DNA from 4 places in the Bacillus sp. 5w2 genome. Region 3 is predicted to be linked to each of the others. Evidence: predicted binding sites of a transcription regulator. Region 3 holds the regulator's gene; each other region holds the start of a gene.
What was found. The regulator Rex, encoded in region 3, represses fermentation and respiration genes when NADH is low (regulators of the CRP and FNR family bind a similar motif). The targets are predictions, from matches to a motif close to TTGTGAAATATTTCACAA.
Positions count from the first base shown of each region.

Region 1 (5,220 bases), on a different contig from region 3:
TTAATCAGAGGGTCGAAGGTTCGAATCCTTCATGGCTCACCATTTATAATTTAATGCGGGTGTAGTTTAGTGGTAAAACAAGAGCCTTCCAAGCTCTGGTCGAGAGTTCGATTCTCTTCACCCGCTTTTCAATTATGGGCCTATAGCTCAGCTGGTTAGAGCGCACGCCTGATAAGCGTGAGGTCGATGGTTCGAGTCCATTTAGGCCCACCATAATTGTTCCGCAGTAGCTCAGTGGTAGAGCTATCGGCTGTTAACCGATCGGTCGTAGGTTCGAGTCCTACCTGCGGAGCCATATTTATAGAGAAGTACCCAAGTGGCTCAAGGGGCTCCCCTGCTAAGGGAGTAGATCGCGAACGCGGTGCGAGGGTTCGAATCCCTTCTTCTCTGCCAGAACTGGCCCGTTGGTCAAGTGGTTAAGACACCGCCCTTTCACGGCGGTAACACGGGTTCGAATCCCGTACGGGTCATACTAAAAGAGATAGCATAATCTGCTATCTCTTTTTTGTTGTGTAAAAGCGGACTTTGAATCGTCTGCTTTTTTTTTATAGATTTCTTGTATACTTTTTTCTATTCTAATCGTCTAACTAATAGAAAGGAGAGAGCGATGGAGTATGAAAAGATTATTATAAAAACCTCTAAAAGCATTTATAGGTATTTTCTTAAAATAGGGCTAACACCATATGCCCATTAACCTAAGAATTTTATAATGCCCTCAAAATTAGCTTGATGGTGATGGGGTATCGCCATCATTTTGGAAATAAACCACGTTAAGATTATATAAGTTTAATTTCACATGAGCTTTTTTCTTTTTTTGATTACGTTACAGCTCCATCATAAAATATACGAGGTAATTTATTAAAATCATACTGAATTACTTTATCAAAGCTATCCAAATATGCATGTAAAGATTGTGTAATCATAAGATTAACAACTTTTTCTTTAGTATTAAAAATAATAATAGGTTTTTTAAGTGACCAAGTATACCCAACTTCCCACATTGTTCCGGAATCTTGATCATTATATATTGCAAAGGTAATATCACTATGTTGAATTGCATTTACATCAGTAACAAAGTTTTGAAATTGCCATTCATAAGATCCAAAGGGAAATTTACTCATATATTTTCGTGGAGAAAATACATTTAATCCTTTCTTAGATAAAATTATCTCTAATTTTTCTAATAGTGCAATTTGTTCAGGGTTGAAAAATGGCCCGGCTAAATATATATTCATTTATTTGCCCCCCTAATGGTTATAAAAATAATTATTTTTTATTCACTTATATGATTTGTATGTATGTAAACAAGTTTTAATAAGAGTTTTTGGTTTTGAGATAATAAAAGGTATAATTACAAAGTAATTATGCTGTGAAAGTTAAAAATTTTATAATGCTTCCAAAACAAAAATATTGTGTCTTTTATAACAACGAGGTCCATTTTTATGGTTCTGGGGATCGTATTAAATTTTAACTTGATGGCGAGGGGCTAACACCAGCAGATGTAGAAGACATTGTTCAAGACACGATACATAAAGCATTATTGTCTGTACCAAATATGAAAATTACTTATATAAAAACATGGTTATTTCAAGTTGCGATTAATAGACACCGTGATTTAGCAAGAAGGCAAAAGCGTAGTGAAGAAATCCCGATTGAATCTGTTCAATTAATTGGATCAAAAGGATTAGATGAACCACTTTTGAGAAAAGAGCTTCAAGTAGAAATACAAAGCATGCTTGGAAAGATGAATCCAATATATAAATATATCCTTTTATTAAAGTATAATTATGAACTTTTATATAAGGAAATAGCAACCATATTAGAGATGAAAGAAGAAAATGTGAGTTGCGCTTGATATATTCAGAAAATCGCTGATATAATTTCAATCACCAAAGAAAACATAAGAAAAATCCTTTCACAATCTAAAGAAAACGCCTCCATTAAAATGGATTCCACACCTATTCCATCAACTTTACACTCTATGTGAAAAAGTTCACAAATAGGTCATAATTTGTGAAGTAATTCACAATAATACGTGCTACAATATGAGTGTAAAGAAGTTAAACAACATTAAATTAGTATTTTAATTAATTACTTAAACAATCATAAAAAATAGATGTGAACAATAGAGAGGGGAAATTAACATGAAAAAAGGTATCAATCGTGTAGTATTAGTAGGAACAGGAGCTGTAGGTTGTAGTTACGCTTACTCAATGATCAACCAAGGTGTAGCTGAAGAATTCGTATTAGTAGATGTTAATGAAGCAAAAGCAGAAGGGGAAGCGATGGACTTAAGCCATGCAGTACCATTCTCTCCATCACCAACAAAAGTTTGGAGCGGTAGCTATGCAGATTGTAAAGATGCAGATTTAGTAGTTATCACTGCTGGATTACCACAAAAGCCAGGTGAAACTCGTTTAGACTTAGTTGAGAAGAACACAAAAATCTTTAAACAAATCGTTCGCGGTATTATGGATAGCGGATTCGATGGAATCTTCTTAATTGCAACTAACCCAGTTGACATTTTAACTTACGTAACTTGGAAAGAATCTGGTCTACCAAAAGAGCGTGTAATCGGTTCTGGTACAACTTTAGACTCTGCTCGTTTCCGTTACATGTTAGGTGACTACTTAGATGTAGATCCACGTAACGTACATGCTTACATCGTTGGTGAACACGGTGACACTGAACTTCCAGTATGGAGCCACGCTACTATCGGTGTACAAAAACTAGAAACAATCTTAGCTAACAACGAACAGTACAAACAAGAAGACTTAGACAAAATCTTCGAAAACGTACGTGATGCAGCTTACCATATCATCGAGCGTAAAGGTGCAACTTACTACGGAATCGGTATGTCACTACTTCGTGTAACTAAAGCAATCTTAAGCAACGAGAACAGCGTATTAACTGTATCTGCATACCTTGAAGGACAATACGGTGAGAAAGATGCTTTCGTAGGTGTTCCAGCTGTTATTAACCGCGAAGGTGTACGTGAAATCGTAGAACTTGAGCTAAATGAAGATGAAAAAGCGAAATTCGCTCATTCTGTAAAAGTATTAAAAGAAACAATGGCACCAGTACTATAATAATTGATAAATCATTCAGAGGCGGGACACTGCTTCCTACCTCTGAATTCATATAATTTAATATAAATTCCTTTTCCGGTTTCCTTGTATATCCCCAATATACCCCTTTTGCTGGATAAGGATCGTTTATAGAAAAGAGCACTCTACTTTACGTAGAGTGCTCTTTATTATTATTTTTTAGGCGTTAATCCCAATTTCTTTAAGATATCTGCCAGTGTACCGCTTTTTGATTTTTCCGCAGGTGTTTGTGATTTAGATGCATCCGGACCCTTTTTCAAGAAGTTCTTTTCAACAAAGCGAATATCTTTTTCGTCGACAATACCATCTTTGTTAAGGTCTCCGTCTTTTACAGATACTCCTTTTTTACCATAGTTGCTAGCGATAATTTCAGCATCTTTTATATCAATTACTTTATCACCGTTTACATCACCGGCAAGGTTTTCATCAAGGCGTGCATAATAATATTGACCAAGCAGCTTACCATCTTTTTCAGTACCTAATTTCGTTGTTAGACGGCTTGTTAAATGTCCTGGAACTTCTACATATAAGTTATAGTCGCGTTTATTAACTGGAAATCCATTCAGCTTGAAGTATCCATATTTATCTAGTGATCCTTCAAACTTATGACGGTAGGAATCTGTTGCATATACTTTTACGCCAAGCTTTGTATAATCGAATTTTTCATCTAAATATCCACGTTCATTTAAGAATGCACCAGGTTTAATATTTCCTTCTACTAGTGAGTTTAAGGACATAACTGAGAATGTTTGATCTTGAAGTACACGCATTCTGTTTGGTTCTGGTTCACCTTGTTTCCAGTAAGCGAACACTGATAAATCTAATTGAGCATTTGCTTCATAAAACTCATCGTTTTCGACTTTGAACGTTACATCAATGAATGGGAAATCACCATCTAATCCAGCGAAGTTTTTGTCATCGATAGCTCCGCCTACTGTAACAGAACCTGCTTCTAGTTTCGGTTCATTTACTTTTGCTGTTACCCCTTTTTCAGAAAGGAGTTTTTCAAAAGCAGGATTCAATTTCGCATTTGCAAATTTGAAGTTCTTCTCTAGGAATTTTACGTTAAATTCCCCAGCAACGAATTGTTTTACGTGTTTCGCATTTAGGGTTACAGTAAGTTCATCATTTTTGTATACTTCTCTTTTATCATAGCTAGTTTTCGCATATTGAGCTCCTTGCGGGATAAACCAATAGTTATTTACACCGTTTGGATAGTCAGGTCCTGCAGTTGCATAATCGAAAATATATACGCCTGTGTTCATTGGGCCTTCCAGCTTAAAGGATTCAGGAGTAATGCCAACTTTAAAGTCACCATTTGCATTAATAGGTAAAAACTTATGCAAGTATGGGGAATAATCATAGTACATAACGCCATTCGCTTCTTGCGTAATGTTTAAGCCTTTTCCTTTTAAGTAGTCAACGTTTGAATCATATACATTACCTTTAATCCATAGTGCCTTTTTGCCATCTTCCACTGTATAATTCTCTTCATTTAATTCATAAATACCAGGTTTTAATCCCGTTAATTTCACTTCCGGTGGTGTATTATCAATTACGACATAATCACCTTTCACACGTGCTTTCCCGGCTTTATCGTAGCCGACAAACTCAATTGTGTAGTCTCCTTCTGGTAAGTTGATTTTCTCATCACCGATTGGTTTTGCAGGATCATTTGTAAAAGGATATACTTTTCCGTTAAAGAATGAATCTAAGTAATAATACACATCCGTTTTTAGTCCACTCGTGTTTAATGTTCCGATGAAGCCGAGCGCTTTATTTGTTTTGGAATCTTTCACGATAAGATCTAACGTTTCAAGTTCGCTATTTAATTGGAATGCCCCGTGAACATAGGATTCACCGTATGGATTAAATTTCGATGTATCAGTTGAAATGGCTTTTCTTGATAGTATCGCGTTTTCAATACCAGGTTCTGATACACGAATAGAGAACGGAATTTGATACGTTTCTTCTTTATTTTTCGTATTTGTAATATGAATATATCCTTCATATCGGCCTTGCTTTGCACCGGCTGGGACATTAATTTTTGCTTCGATTTCATCTGATTTGCCAGCATCAAGAGTAATTGTTTCTGGAACAGAGACTTTTACAC
Region 1 covers NZ_JBTIWT010000017.1:785-6,004, forward strand. The annotation lists tRNA gene ACXY7N_RS22880 (tRNA-Lys) at 1-42, shown strand, start outside; tRNA gene ACXY7N_RS22885 (tRNA-Gly) at 56-126, shown strand; tRNA gene ACXY7N_RS22890 (tRNA-Ile) at 137-213, shown strand; tRNA gene ACXY7N_RS22895 (tRNA-Asn) at 221-295, shown strand; tRNA gene ACXY7N_RS22900 (tRNA-Ser) at 303-393, shown strand; tRNA gene ACXY7N_RS22905 (tRNA-Glu) at 399-470, shown strand; gene ACXY7N_RS22910 (nucleoside 2-deoxyribosyltransferase) at 819-1,235, opposite strand; partial or broken gene ACXY7N_RS22915 (RNA polymerase sigma factor) at 1,505-1,855, shown strand; gene ACXY7N_RS22920 (L-lactate dehydrogenase) at 2,145-3,089, shown strand; gene ACXY7N_RS22925 (S8 family serine peptidase) at 3,260-5,220, opposite strand, start outside.
Region 1: a site for Rex is predicted at 2,012-2,029, ahead of ACXY7N_RS22920 (L-lactate dehydrogenase). Genes of this name have one in related genera too.

Region 2 (5,220 bases), on a different contig from region 3:
GCAAGAAGGGCGTGCTCCACTTGCGGAAAAATTAGCAATGAAAATGTTTAGTATGGGCGCATCTTCAGCAGCTTTATATAAAATGGGATCAAAAATGGCGCCAGCAGCAATGAGTCCATTTACATCTGGTAACCGTGTATCAAAAGGTGTTGGGCCACTTAAAAACTGGACAGATATTCGTGAATTCCCGGCTCCAAGTAAAGAACGATTCCGTGATTGGTATAAAGACCATAAGAAAGGCGGGGACAAATAATGACAGGATTAATTCAAAACCGTGAGTCCTTTCTAGATAATATTGCAAAAGAACTTGGACGTGAGCGGAAAACGGAAGGCGTAAAGCGTCCAGCATGGAAAAGTAATGTGAATGTAGAAACGCTAAAAGATTATTCACAAGAAGAATTGTTAGAAGTATTTAAAAATCAATGTACAAACATTCATACAACTGTAGTGGAAACGACAAATGACCGTTTGCGTGAAGATATTCAAAAAGTAATCATGGAAAACGGCGGGGGACCTATTTTATTATCAGCAGATGACCGTTTTGATTCTTATGGATTGACTTCTTTATTTAAAGAAGAACTTCCAAAGCGAGATGTTGAAGTAAATGTATGGGATCCAGAGAGAAAAGAAGAGAATATGCGTATAGCGGAAAGGGCGAATATTGGAATCGCATTTAGTGATTATACTTTAGCTGAATCTGGTACGATTGTTGTACAAAGTCATAAAGGCCAAGGTCGTTCTTTACACTTTTTACCGACTGTATACTTTGCTATTATTCCACGTGAAACACTTGTGCCTCGTATTACACAAGCAGTTCAGGATATGAACACACGTGTAGAAAATGGCGAGACAGTGGCATCTTGTATTAACTTTATTACAGGACCTAGTAACTCGGCAGATATTGAAATGAATCTTGTTGTCGGAGTACATGGACCATTAAAAGCAGTATATTTCATCGTATAAAAGAGGGGAAAGCAGGCCAGAAAATGGCCTGCTTTTTTAATAGAATAGAGATAATATAAAGTAGAAGTTCTCTCCTTTTTTTGCTATGTTCTTCTGGAAAGGAGAGGAAGGGATGTTCACTTATTTATATGCATTGTTAGTGGGGATGGTGTTTGGTTCTTTTTTTATGTTAATTGCGATGAGAGTTCCACTAGGTGAGTCTATCATTACCCCGCGTTCACATTGTTATTATTGTAAGTATGTGCTGAAGCCAAAAGAATTGATTCCAATCATTTCATTTTGTATACAAAGAGGACGTTGTACGAATTGTAAGAGGGAAATTTCAATTTTGTACGTAGTATTTGAACTTGTAACCGGAATGATATTTCTTCTTACTGTATATATGATTGGGGTGGAACGAGAGCTTATCATCATTTTATCGCTTTTTTCGTTACTTCTTATTATTTCAATTACAGATTACATATATATGTTAATCCCTAATCGTATTTTAGCTTGGTTCGCCTGTTTACTCATTTTAGAATGTGTTTTTGTACCGTTAGTCACTTGGACAGATAGTATAGTTGGTAGTGGGGTTATATTCATTTTGTTATATTGCATGCAAAAAATATATCCAGAAGGGCTTGGTGGAGGAGATGTAAAATTACTTTCGTTACTTGGATTTATAGTGGGACTGAAAGGGATTTTTATGATTTTATTTTTAGCATCTTGTTTTAGTCTCTGTTTCTTTGGGGCTGGTATAGTATTAAAACGTATGAAAATGAGGACCCCAATTCCGTTTGGCCCTTTTATTAGCCTTGGGGCAATATGTTACATGTTGGTCACGTATACAAAATAGAGAGGGGATAGAGAGTGAACGTATATATGGATGATCAAAGAAGTTGTCCGTACGGGTATGTGCCCGCAACTACAGTAGAATGTGCCTTGCAAATGGTTCGGGATTATGATGTGAATATTCTTTCCCTTGATTTCAATATGGGGTGGGGAGAAAAAAGTGGATTAGATTTTGTAGAGGTTTTTTGTAAAGAGGGGTTATACGTAAATGAAATTCACCTTCATACGAATGATGTCATCGGTATGTACAAGGTGAAACAGAGAATTAATAAGGGAAAGGAAGAAGGAGAGATTAATCCTAATCTTGTTGTTAAATATGTGGGGAGCTAAAAACTCCAAAGTAAAACTTTGGAGTTTTTAATGTTTCATATGTGCTTGTAAAGGAATAATCTCTTCTTGTTGAGCTGCTGCGATTTCAGTTTCTTCCTGTTGAACTTCAGGTGTTTTCTTTGTTAAGTAGTGGTATACCATACCGACAAATACAGACCCGCCAATAATGTTACCAATTGTAACTGGAATTAAATTATGAATAGCACCTGCAAAAGAAATTGTCTCCGGATGCGGTGAAACTAAAGATAAAGCAAATAGTGATAAGTTTGCGATGCTATGCTCGTAACCAGATAAGAAGAATGTGAAAACGAGTAGCATCATCATCATAATTTTTGCTGTATCACCTTTAACTTGAGAAGGTAAGAAACAAGCAAGACATACAAGCCAGTTACATAAAATTGCTTTAAAGAATAATTGTATTGTAGGTGTATTCATTTTTCCTTCCACTACTTTATTCATGAAATGACCGTGATCAATTGCTCCGAAAATGCCAGTTGCGTAAAATAGTAAGGCAAAGAATAAAGCGCCAGCTAAGTTACCTGCATAACAAGCAACCCAGTTACGAAGTGTATCAGAAATCGTTGTTTCTTTTCGTAAAGTTGCCACTGTGAAATACATTGTATTTCCAGTAAACAATTCAGCACCGCCATATATAATAAGTACGAGGGCAATTCCGAAAAACATAGAAGCAGCTAAATAAGTTGCTGGTGAATCTGCAATGTGAAAAAAGTTACCTAATTTAAAACATAGTACAATAATAAAGCCGATATAAATACCCGCAAGTGCGGCACGAATGAAATATTGCAGCGGGTTTGTATCTAGCATTTGTTTTTTGCTCTTAGCCAGTTTGACAACATAATCTAATCCTTGTTCTAGCATGAGTAATACGCTCCTTTAGTACATCATCTATAAATACTCCTTATATGAATAAAGTACATGGATTCGGTCATAGTTTCAATGAGTTTGTGCAATGTTTCACAAAAAGGACATACATATATAAGGAAAACGCTTACAAAAAATAGTATAATGGAATTTTTTCTGGACATAGAGAGGGGACAAGGAAAAAAGAAAAAGCGCTGTAATTACAGCGCTTTTTCGTCTAAATTCTTTTCTACTTTTACTTCTACTTCTTTCGAGAAGAACCAACCACCAACTGCGATTCCGACTAATACAATCCAGAATGTAAGCTTCCACGGAGTGGATTCTGGGAATGAATGTGGAATTACATTTAATGCAGGGTGTGCTAATGTATAAACTGCTAGCTTCACACCAACCCAACCTACAATTAAGAATGCTGCAGTTTCAAGTCCTGGTTTACGTTTTAAGATTTGTACGAAAGCAGTTGCTGCAAATCGCATAATGATTAATCCGATAAGTCCACCTACAAAGATAACAACGAATTGCCCAGTATCAAGACTACCAATTGTACCTAATCCTGTTTTTGGTAAAGTCATTGCTAATGCAACAGCAGCTAAAATTGAATCAACTGCGAAGGCGATATCAGCAACCTCAACTTTAAATACAGTCCACCAAAAATTCTCTTGTTTTTTCTTTGCTTCTTTTTCTTCTGTTTCTTCATCTGTATTCTTTTTAACATACGTTTTAAATAAGTGATTACCAGCGATAAACATAAGGTAAATGGCACCAATTGCTTGCACTTGCCATACATCGACTAAGAACGAGATCATAAATAACGATCCGAATCGGAAAACAAATGCCCCCGCTAATCCATAAAATAGTGCTTTCTTTCGTTTTTCTTCTGGTAAATGTTTTACCATAATTGCAAGAACAAGCGCGTTATCAGCCGCTAAAATCCCCTCAAGTGCAATTAGGATGAGTAATACCCAACCATACTCCAATAATAATGATACATCCATGTACATTCTCCTCTCATTTCTATAAGTACTAAATAAGTGAAGAATTTCCCCACTATTTAGTTTCCCCATACTCCTGCCTATTAACTTTGGAAGAATTTGGTAATGAATGCAAAAAAGACCTCTGCCGTTAATAGGCAAAGGTCTTGCTAGACATATGTAATGAAAATGCCAACAAAGCCGGAAGAACTAAGTTCTACGTAATGACGACTTTGTTTCCAAGAAAGATTCTTGGACGCTACTCCCCTTTGGAGATATGCTATTGTACTCTCATTATATGGATAATTTATACGGTTGTCAACCTGTTAAAATATCTTCATTCGGATATTTTATTTTTTGTTTCTTTTTACGTGCAAAAGAAAAAGCCAATGTTAAAGGTCCCATCTTCCCAAAAAACATCATAAAGATGATAATAGCTTTTCCAATCATAGTTAAGTGTGGTGTGAAATTCATACTGAGACCGACAGTCCCAAATGCTGAAAATACTTCGAAAGCACTCATCAATAGAGGAACTCGCTCAGTAATACTTAAAATTAAAATAGCAAAAAAGATAAATGAAATGGAAATAATCGTGATGGTCAATGATTTGACGATGAGAGTATCTTTAATAGATTTTTTAAACACGACAATATCATCTCGTTCTTGTAAAAATTTAAATACCCCAAAAAACATGATTAAAAATGTTGTTAACTTAATTCCACCACCAGTTGAAGCACTGCCAGCCCCAATAAACATTAGGAGCATCATTAATAAAAGGGAAGGCTTTGATAATGCAGAAATATCAACTGTATTAAACCCGGCAGTACGCGTTGAAATCGCCTGGAAATAAGCGGCCATTCCTTCTTCAAATGGGGTAAATCCTCTCATAGAAAGGGAATTGTGGAACTCGAATATAAAAATAAAAACAGTCGCAATAATATTGACGATTAGAGTAGAAGAGAGCATAAGTTTTGAGTGTAATGTAAGGTTTTTAAAATTTTTCTTTCTTTTTATATCTACGATTACTGTAAAACCAATCCCACCTAAAATAATGAGGGAGGAAATAACGAGATTGACAAGAATGCTATGAGAATGGGACATTAAATTATCGCTCCATACAGAAAAACCAGCATTGTTAAATGCAGAGATCGAATGAAAAAAGCTATAATAGACCCCTTTAGCAATACCGTATTTCGGTACCCATTCAAAAGAAAGAATCAAAGTAGCGATACATTCGACTGTA
Region 2 covers NZ_JBTIWT010000002.1:224,141-229,360, forward strand. The annotation lists gene ACXY7N_RS05375 (LutB/LldF family L-lactate oxidation iron-sulfur protein) at 1-253, shown strand, start outside; gene ACXY7N_RS05380 (LutC/YkgG family protein) at 253-963, shown strand; gene ACXY7N_RS05385 (prepilin peptidase) at 1,076-1,798, shown strand; gene ACXY7N_RS05390 (cyclic-phosphate processing receiver domain-containing protein) at 1,813-2,124, shown strand; gene ACXY7N_RS05395 (formate/nitrite transporter family protein) at 2,152-3,003, opposite strand; gene ACXY7N_RS05400 (TerC family protein) at 3,207-4,001, opposite strand; yybP-ykoY riboswitch at 4,092-4,257, opposite strand; gene ACXY7N_RS05405 (TrkH family potassium uptake protein) at 4,296-5,220, opposite strand, start outside.
Region 2: a site for Rex is predicted at 3,088-3,105, ahead of ACXY7N_RS05395 (formate/nitrite transporter family protein). Genes of this name have one in related genera too.

Region 3 (5,220 bases):
CTTCTGCTACTAATTTTGCACCCATGTTTTCGAATGCATCTTCTAATTCGATTTCTTTTGCGATTGTTACACCGTCATTTGTAATAAGTGGTGAACCGAATTTCTTCTCAAGTACAACGTTACGACCTTTTGGTCCCAGCGTTACTTTTACTGCGTTTGCAAGAGTGTCGACACCGCGAAGCATCGAACGACGTGCTTCTTCACTAAATTTAATATCTTTTGCCATAATAATTGACCCCCTTGGATTTTTTAAGATTTATATAATTAACCGATAACTGCTAAAATGTCACTTTCACGTAAAATCAAGTAGTCTGTACCTTCGTATTTCACTTCAGTACCTGCATATTTTGAGAAGATGATAAGATCACCTGCTGCTACCTCTAAAGCAACACGCTCACCATTTTCAAGCACTCGACCAGTACCTACTGCAATAACTTTACCCTCTTGTGGTTTTTCTTTTGCAGTGTCTGGTAATACAATACCACTTGCTGTTTTTTCTTCTGCTTGAACAAGCTCAATTACAACGCGATCACCTAATGGCTTTAGCATGAACAATAACCTCCTCATTTTGTTATGTAAATTTTATTTATTAGCACTCAACTCACCCGAGTGCTAACACACTTATAATAATAAATAATCTCAATTTCTTTTGCAAGTAAAAAAATCATAATTTTTTCGCAAATTAAGCTATACACTTTTCTATATAGAGTCCCTCTTCTTCTACCTTTACTATATGAATCGTTGTTTCCACTACTCGTATGTTACAATATGAAAGGACACCCTAAGTTGTTTTCGCTATACACACAACTTTCTCCTGTCTTCTATTATCATTTCAAATAAGGATTTACGAAAAAAACATAATTTAAGTGAGGTTTATATCGTAGGTAGCATACTTACATGTTATCCTACCTTATCTCATACACTAGAGTTAGAAAGGATGGTTAAACCATTTGAAAAAACAATATTGGTGGGTTATCGTTACATACATTTTAATGCAGTTATCATCCATTGCTGGATTACCACTTCTGCTGAAAACTGGACTTTATGATAACAGGGGATTTACTAGAGAAGAGAAATTTCAACTCATAACTGGACACTGGGCAATCATTAGCTTCTTTATTGCATTATGTATCGTACTTTGTTTACTTAAAGCTGATATTCGCGACAGACATTTAGATACAAAGCGCTCTACTGTTCCAGCTACGATTGGTTGGATTTTTATCGGATTCTTCTTAGCATTTTTCTCGCAAAGTATTGCCGGTATGATCGAAATGTATGTATTAGGTATTAAACCTGGATCTGAAAATACAGCGAGACTTATGGATATCGCAAGAACGACACCTTGGTTCCTTATCGTTATATCTATAATAGGACCTATTTTGGAAGAAATCGTATTTAGAAAAATTTTATTTGGTACACTGTATAAGAAGTTTAATTTCTTTATTGCTGCTATCATTAGTTCTCTCGTATTCGCAGCAATTCATTTTGATTTTACTCACTTATTGGTATACACTGCTATGGGGCTCGTATTCGCCTTTTTATATGTAAAAACGAAGCGCATTATCGTTCCAATTGCAGCCCATGTTGCAATGAATACATTAGTTGCAATTGCTCAAGTTTTAGTGAGTAATGAACAAATTCAAGAAATGATTAAAGAAGCTGAAAAAATGCAAGGCTTTATCGGAGGATTTTTAGTATGAGAAACTCGCCATTATTCATGGCTGCATTGTACTTCCTTCTTGGATGTATCTTTACACGCTTCGCCATTACGAACGTAACAGATACAATCTGGAATATGTGGACAATACTATTTGCAGTTATGGCAACAATTGATTTTAATTTGGCACTTCGCCTTATCTTAGTTAAATTCACAAAGAAAAAATAATAATAAAACGCAGAGGTCGCTTCCTCTGCGTTTTATTGTGGATAATTCTTCAAAAAGTAAACAAGTGTTTGTAATTCTACTGCTAAATCAATATGATGAATTCTTATATTGTCTGACACATTTAAGCGCGCTGGTGTGAAATTTAAAATACCATGCACGTTCGTTTCCGCTAATCTATCTGCTACAGATTGTGCTACTGTAGCGGGTACTGTTAATATTGCCACTTGTATATCAGTTGATAAACGTTCTTCTAATTCATCTAAATGATATACAGGAATGCCCCCGATTTCTGTTCCGACTTTCTCTTCACTAACGTCAAACGCCATTTCAATTTTTGTATTATTGTTTTTCGTGAAATTATAATGTAAGAAAGCGGTCCCTAAATTACCTACTCCAATAAGTGCTACACGTGTTATATCATCTTGGTCGAGTGTTTCACGGAAAAATGATAATAAATAATTTACGTTATATCCATAACCCTTTTTCCCTAACGCTCCAAAATATGAAAAATCTCTTCGAATCGTTGCGGAATCAACCTTTACCGCTTCGCTCAATTCAGCTGATGAAACACGTTGCTTACCAGAAAGAGATAAGTTTTGGATAAATCGATAGTATAGAGGCAATCGTTTGGCAGTGGCCTGTGGAATTTTGTGCTGATCCATATAACCTCTCCTCTCTTCCTATCTTTATTCATATGCTTGAATCAAATACAGAAGTTTAGCACTCATGAATTTCCCTGTATAATAAAGAAAAGAAGTATTCTCTCTTTATTTTAAACTATACACTATTTTTAGTATGATTGAGAAATATAAACATGGCAAAGTTAAGAAATTATTTGAGGTGAAAACATTGATTTTATTACAAGTAAACGCGCTTTCGAAATTATACGGTGCAGAAACGATTCTTGCAAACATAAAATTGGAAGTTCAAACGAAAGATCGTATCGCATTAGTCGGACGAAATGGAGCCGGAAAATCTACATTATTAAAAATAATAGCTGGTGAGCTATCCCATGATGGTGGCGAAATTATAAAACCGAAAGATGTCTCCATCGGATATTTAGCTCAAAATACCGGGTTAGAAACATCTTTAACAATTTGGGATGAAATGTTAACCGTCTTTACACACTTGCAGCAAATGGAGACAAAACTTCGAAGGCTAGAGCAAGAGATGGGAAAAGAAGAAAACTTTTCAAACGAGGCTATATATGAAAGATTATTAGCTGATTACGATCAATTACAATTAGATTATAAAGATCAAGGTGGCTATCAGTACGAAGCAGATATTCGTTCGATTTTAAGCGGGCTTGGCTTCCCAGTTGAAACGCATCAGACGACGATTTCTACATTAAGCGGTGGACAAAAAACACGATTGGCTCTCGGTAAATTATTATTAACGAAACCGGACTTACTTATTTTGGACGAGCCTACAAACCATTTAGATATCGAAACATTAACATGGCTTGAACAATATTTACAAGGCTATCCTGGCGCAATACTAATCGTTTCCCATGACCGTTATTTCTTAGATAAACTCGTTACACAAGTATATGAAATTTCGAATAAAGAGAGCAGACGATTTGTTGGTAACTACAGTAAATATTTAGATTTAAAATCAGCGCTATACGAGCAAGAAATGAAACGTTATGAAAAGCAACAGGATGAAATTGCTAAGCTTGAGGACTTCGTTCAAAAAAATATAGCTCGTGCATCTACGACAAAACGTGCGCAAAGCCGTCGTAAACAATTAGACCGAATGGAATTATTAACAAGACCATTAGGTGATTCTAAGTCAGCATCCTTCCACTTCGATATTGAAAAACAAAGCGGAAATGATGTTTTACAAGTAAAGGATGCAACCATCGGCTATGATGAGGATCCGATTATTGAACATGTAACAATGCGCTTAACTCGCGGGGATAGTGTTGCTTTAGTTGGACCGAACGGAATCGGGAAATCCACATTGTTAAAATCACTTGTGAATAAGTTACCTCTACTAAATGGTGATGTTTCTTTCGGATCCAATGTCTCTGTTGGCTATTATGATCAAGAACAAGCTAACTTAACATCTTCTAAGCGAGTTTTAAATGAATTATGGGATGAATATCCATTGCAGCCTGAAAAAGAAATTCGCACGATACTAGGTAACTTCTTATTCACAGGAGATGATGTATTAAAGCCCGTATCTTCTCTTAGTGGTGGACAAAAAGCTCGATTAGCTCTTGCAAAACTTATGATGCAAAAATCGAATTTATTAATTCTCGATGAGCCTACGAACCATCTCGATTTAAATAGTAAAGAGATTTTGGAGAATGCTTTAATTGATTACCCAGGAACTCTTCTATTCGTATCACATGACCGCTACTTTATTAATCGTGTAACGACAACTGTTATTGAGTTATCAACAGAAGGTGCACAGGAATATCTAGGGGATTACGATTACTACGTTGAAAAGAAGAATGAGATGATCGAACGTGCAGAATTTGAACAACAAGAACAGCAAGAAAATCAGGCACCTGTTCAAAAAACTGTAGCTCAAGAAAAATTAAATTATCTCGAAGAAAAAGAGCGTAAACAATTAGAGCGTCAACGCACTCGGAAAATTGAGGAACTAGAACAAAACATCATAGAATTTGAAGAAGAAATTGCTACGTTAGAAGATCAACTTTGCTTACCAGAAATATATGCAGATTATGAAAAGGCTAGTGAAATTACAACGAAAAAGCAAACACTACAAGAGCAACTGGAAGCTTGTATGGCAGAATGGGAAGAATTGCATTTATAAAAGTATTGATAAAGAGGATGTCTCATAAGTCGGGATTTTTGACTATGCGACATCCTTTTTATCTTCTAGTTGGAATCAACGTCATATTGTCAAAACGATTTTTTAAACAAATCAACGATTCGACACAAAATATCAATCTGCCGACAAAGTTTGACAATGTTAGCGACATCTATAATTAGAGCATATTTCAAAATGTTTTTTAAGGATATCTTCTTGTTTTTTATTTCCCAAAAAAGAATACATTTAAAGGTCAGACTTCATCTACTTTATCCACAAGTTTATGCACATATCCACCTTTATAAAATAAACCTCAAAATTACTTTTCCACATTATCCACAATCAACGAAAAAGTTATCAACATTTTATATACACAACAAAACCCACATTATCAACAGATAATATGGGTTTTATCCACAGGCTGTGGTTAATTTTGTGCATAACTATGCTTCAATATCTAATCCTGGATTTGCATTTAAAGCTAATGTAGCACGTTTTCCTTGTTCATATGCAATTGTACCTGCCGCTGCAATCATTGCCGCATTATCGGTACA
Region 3 covers NZ_JBTIWT010000033.1:2,864-8,083, reverse strand. The annotation lists gene groL (chaperonin GroEL) at 1-226, opposite strand, end outside; gene groES (co-chaperone GroES) at 265-549, opposite strand; gene ACXY7N_RS29765 (CPBP family intramembrane glutamic endopeptidase) at 951-1,700, shown strand; gene ACXY7N_RS29760 (YdiK family protein) at 1,697-1,885, shown strand; gene ACXY7N_RS29755 (redox-sensing transcriptional repressor Rex) at 1,918-2,547, opposite strand; gene ACXY7N_RS29750 (ABC-F family ATP-binding cassette domain-containing protein) at 2,735-4,669, shown strand; gene tsaD (tRNA (adenosine(37)-N6)-threonylcarbamoyltransferase complex transferase subunit TsaD) at 5,110-5,220, opposite strand, start outside.

Region 4 (5,220 bases), on a different contig from region 3:
GCAGATCAAGATGCATATGATAAAACTGTTGAAACAGCAAAACAAAGAGGTTTTCATCAGTTAGCAAACGATTTGCAAACGGAATACTATACACGTATTCCGGTCATGCAGTCTATTTTTGAAAACAATGGTTTCCATGTAACGTTTACGAGATTAAATCATTTCGTTTGGGTAATGGAGGCAACTAAGCAATAGAAAGAGGGATTAGATTGAGAATTGCTGTAATTGGAGCAATGGAAGAAGAAGTACGTATTTTACGTGACAAATTAGAACAAGCAGAAACAGAAACGGTTGCGGGTTGTGAATTTACGAAAGGACAATTAGCAGGACACGAAGTAATCTTGTTAAAGTCTGGTATTGGTAAAGTAAATGCAGCGATGTCAACGACAATTTTATTAGAAAGATATAAGCCTGAAAAAGTAATTAATACTGGTTCAGCTGGTGGATTCCATCATTCTCTAAATGTTGGAGATGTAGTTATTTCAACAGAAGTTCGTCATCATGACGTAGATGTTACAGCATTTAACTATGAGTATGGTCAAGTACCAGGAATGCCGCCTGGATTCAAGGCTGATGAAGCATTAGTTGCATTAGCTGAGAAATGTATGCAGGCAGAAGAAAATATTCAAGTTGTAAAAGGTATGATTGCAACAGGTGATTCATTTATGAGTGATCCAAACCGCGTTGCAGCAATTCGTGATAAATTTGAAGACCTTTATGCAGTAGAAATGGAAGCAGCAGCTGTTGCACAAGTATGCCACCAATATGAAGTTCCGTTTGTTATTATTCGTGCACTTTCTGATATTGCTGGTAAAGAGTCTAATGTTTCATTTGATCAATTTTTAGATCAAGCAGCTCTTCATTCTACAAACTTTATTGTAAAAGTACTAGAAGAGTTAAAGTAATGTAACAAAAAGGCAACTGTCTCATATAAAGAAAATACATACAGTTGCCTTTTCTTTATTGGCAAATAAGGGGGAGAACACGATGAATGTATATCGTGGAGTTCATGAGTTAATTGGTCATACACCAATTGTAGAAATTACTCGTTTTTCACTTCCAGAAGGGGTCCGTTTATTTGCGAAGCTTGAATTTTATAACCCAGGTGGAAGCGTTAAGGATCGCTTAGGAAGAGAATTAATCGAAGATGCGCTAGAAAAAGGGCTTGTTACCCAGGGTGGAACAATTATTGAACCGACTGCTGGAAATACTGGTATTGGACTGGCACTTGCAGCGTTAGAACATGATTTACGCGTTATTGTTTGTGTACCAGAGAAATTTAGTATTGAAAAACAAGAATTAATGAAAGCACTAGGCGCAACGGTCGTGCATACACCGACTGAGCAAGGAATGACCGGTGCAATTGCAAAAGCGAAAGAGTTAGTAAATGAAATACCGAATTCATACTCTCCAAGTCAGTTTGCAAATGAAGCAAACCCTCGTGCTTATTTCAAAACATTAGGTCCTGAACTTTGGGACGCATTGAACGGAGAGATTAACATATTTGTTGCAGGAGCAGGAACTGGTGGTACATTCATGGGGACTGCATCTTATTTGAAAGAAAAAAATGTAGATATAAAAACGGTTATTGTGGAACCAGAAGGATCTATTTTAAATGGTGGTAAAGCTGGTTCACATGAAACGGAAGGGATTGGCCTTGAATTCATCCCGCCATTTTTGAAAACATCGTATTTTGATGAAATTCATACAATTTTTGATCGAAATGCATTTTTACGAGTGAAGGAATTAGCGCAAAAAGAAGGACTGCTTGTTGGGAGCTCTTCAGGAGCAGCATTTCATGCAAGTTTACTTGAAGCAGAGAAAGCGGCACCAGGTACAAATATTGTAACGATTTTTCCCGATAGTAGTGAGCGCTATTTAAGTAAAGACATATACAAAGGATGGGAATAAAAATGAGAGCAAAGACAAAGTTAATTCATGGTATTCGCATAGGAGAACCTTCAACTGGATCTGTAAACGTACCGATCTATCAAACAAGTACGTACAAACAAGAAGCAGTTGGTAAACATCAAGGATATGAATATTCACGTACAGGTAACCCAACACGTGCAGCTTTAGAAGAAATGATTGCTGTATTAGAAAACGGCCATGCGGGATTTGCATTTGGCTCAGGAATGGCTGCTATTACAGCGACAATTATGTTGTTCTCAAAAGGTGACCACGTTATTTTAACTGATGATGTTTATGGTGGAACGTACCGCGTTATCACGAAAGTATTAAACCGTTTCGGTATTGAGCATACATTTGTAGATACAACAAACTTAGAGGAAGTTGCAGAAGCGATTCTTCCAAATACGAAAGCGGTTTATGTAGAAACACCAACGAATCCATTACTAAAAATTACTGATATTAAAAAAATATCTACTCTTGCTAAAGAGAAAGATTTATTAACAATTATTGATAACACATTCATGACGCCATATTGGCAGTCGCCGATTTCTTTAGGAGCAGACATTGTACTTCATAGTGCAACGAAATATTTAGGAGGTCATAGTGACGTAGTTGCAGGTCTAGTAGTTGTAAATAGCCCGCAATTAGCAGAAGATCTTCACTTTGTGCAAAATTCAACAGGAGGCATTCTTGGCCCACAAGATAGCTTCTTACTACTTCGTGGTTTAAAAACATTAGGAATTCGAATGGAAGAACATGAAACGAATTCACGTGCAATTGCTGAGTTTTTAAATAACCATCCAAAAGTAAATAAAGTATATTATCCAGGTCTTGAGTCACATCAAAACCATGAATTAGCAACAGAACAAGCAAATGGATTTGGTGCTATTATCTCATTTGATGTAGATAGCGAAGAAACATTAAATAAAGTACTTGAGAAATTACAATACTTTACACTTGCTGAAAGTTTAGGAGCAGTAGAAAGTTTAATTTCTATTCCATCTCAAATGACACATGCATCAATCCCAGCAGATCGTCGCAAGGAATTAGGAATTACAGATACATTAATTCGTATTTCTGTCGGTATTGAAGACGGCGAAGATTTAATTGAAGATCTAGCACAAGCGCTAGCATAATAAAAATGCACTGCTAATATAGGCAGTGCATTTTTATTATGTTATTTTGTGAAACATTTCACAAAATAGACATACACAAATGAAATGATTTCATGTATATTAAGTTCATGAAGTGTTACTCACGAACAAACTTGTGAAATATTTCACAAACAATGAGGTTCATGTAGGAAAGCAACTCTATTTTTTTTGCGCTAATCGGGACTGATTACGACCTATAGGGTCTTATTTAGTCCAAGATAGCAGAATAGGAGGAATTTACATGGTAGTCAAAGAGAAAGTTGTAAATGAAATGCAGGAAGTAAAAGAGATGATTGAAACGTTAGTGAATAACGGTCGGAAGGCTTTACAAGCATTAGAAAGCTTTACACAAGAGCAAATTGACAACATTGTTCATGAAATGGCATTAGCAGGTGTTGATCAACATATGCCACTTGCAAAGTTGGCTGTTGAAGAAACAGGGCGTGGTGTATACGAAGATAAATGCATTAAAAATATTTTTGCTACTGAATATATTTGGCATAGCATAAAGAAAGATAAAACAGTAGGGATTATTCACGAAGATCCTCATGAAGAAATAATAGAAATTGCGGAACCTGTCGGTGTAGTAGCTGGGGTAACGCCAGTAACGAACCCAACGTCGACAACAATGTTTAAAGCATTGATTGCGATAAAAACGAGAAATCCAATTATTTTCGCATTTCATCCTTCAGCACAAAACTGTTCCATTGCAGCGGCGAAAACAGTATATGATGCAGCGGTGAAGGCAGGGGCACCAAAACATTGTATTCAGTGGATTGAAAGACCTTCTGTCGAAGCAACGAAACAATTAATGAACCATGAAGGTGTTGCACTTGTTTTGGCAACTGGAGGAGCAGGTATGGTGAAATCAGCTTATTCTACTGGAAAACCAGCGCTAGGTGTAGGTCCTGGTAATGTACCATGTTATATAGAGAAATCAGCGCATATAAAACGAGCCGTTAATGATTTAATTTTATCAAAAACATTTGATAACGGTATGATTTGTGCATCAGAACAAGCAATCATTGTAGATAAGGAAATTTATGATGATGTGAAAACAGAAATGATTGCAAACAATTGTTACTTTGTAACAGAGGAAGAGAGAAGAAAATTAGAAAAACTTGTTATTAATGAAAATACATGTGCAGTAAATAGTGATATTGTAGGGAAATCCGCACAGTATATTGCCGAATTAGTTGGAATTACTGTGCCTAAAAATACAAAAATGCTTGTAGCTGAAATTCAAGGTATCGGAGCAGCCTATCCACTATCTCGTGAGAAACTGAGTCCAGTATTAGCCTGTGTAAAAGCAAATTCATTAGAAGAAGGATTTACATATTGCGAGGAAATGTTAAACCTCGGTGGTTTAGGACATTCAGCAGTCATCCATTCTGTAAATAAAGAAGTGCAAAAGCAATTTGGATTACGCATGAAAGCTTGCCGCCTTATTGTAAATGCCCCTTCCTCACAAGGTGGAATCGGCGACATATATAATGGATTTATTCCATCACTTACGCTTGGTTGCGGTTCCTACGGGAAAAACTCAGTTTCTCAAAACGTAACAGCGACGCATTTATTAAATATAAAAAGGTTGGCAAATAGAAAAAAGAATATGCAGTGGTTTAAATTACCACCCAAAATTTATTTTGAAAAACATGCGACAGCATATTTAGCGAATATGCCTAACATTTCACGCGCATTTATTGTAACGGATCCAGGAATGGTTGAGCACGGATATGTAGATACGGTTACACATTATTTACGTAAACATGCAAATGATGTAAAAGTTGAAGTTTTCTTTGAGGTTGAGCCAGATCCATCAGATGAAACAGTGTTTAAAGGTGCGGAAATGATGAGAAGTTTTAAGCCAGATGTAATTATCGCACTTGGTGGTGGTTCAGCTATGGATGCAGCGAAAGGGATGTGGCTTTTCTATGAGCACCCAGAAACAACATTCTATGGAATTAAACAGAAGTTTTTAGATATAAGAAAACGTACATGTAAATATCCGGAATTAGGAAGTAAGGCACAGTTTGTTGCCATTCCAACAACATCAGGAACAGGATCAGAAGTGACACCATTTGCGGTTATTACAGATAAGAAAAATAATATAAAGTATCCACTTGCAGATTATGAATTAACGCCAGATGTAGCA
Region 4 covers NZ_JBTIWT010000005.1:191,596-196,815, reverse strand. The annotation lists gene ACXY7N_RS12840 (class I SAM-dependent DNA methyltransferase) at 1-195, shown strand, start outside; gene mtnN (5'-methylthioadenosine/S-adenosylhomocysteine nucleosidase) at 210-905, shown strand; gene ACXY7N_RS12830 (O-acetylserine dependent cystathionine beta-synthase) at 988-1,911, shown strand; gene ACXY7N_RS12825 (bifunctional cystathionine gamma-lyase/homocysteine desulfhydrase) at 1,914-3,047, shown strand; gene adhE (bifunctional acetaldehyde-CoA/alcohol dehydrogenase) at 3,307-5,220, shown strand, end outside.
Region 4: a site for Rex is predicted at 3,179-3,196, ahead of adhE (bifunctional acetaldehyde-CoA/alcohol dehydrogenase). Genes of this name have one in related genera too.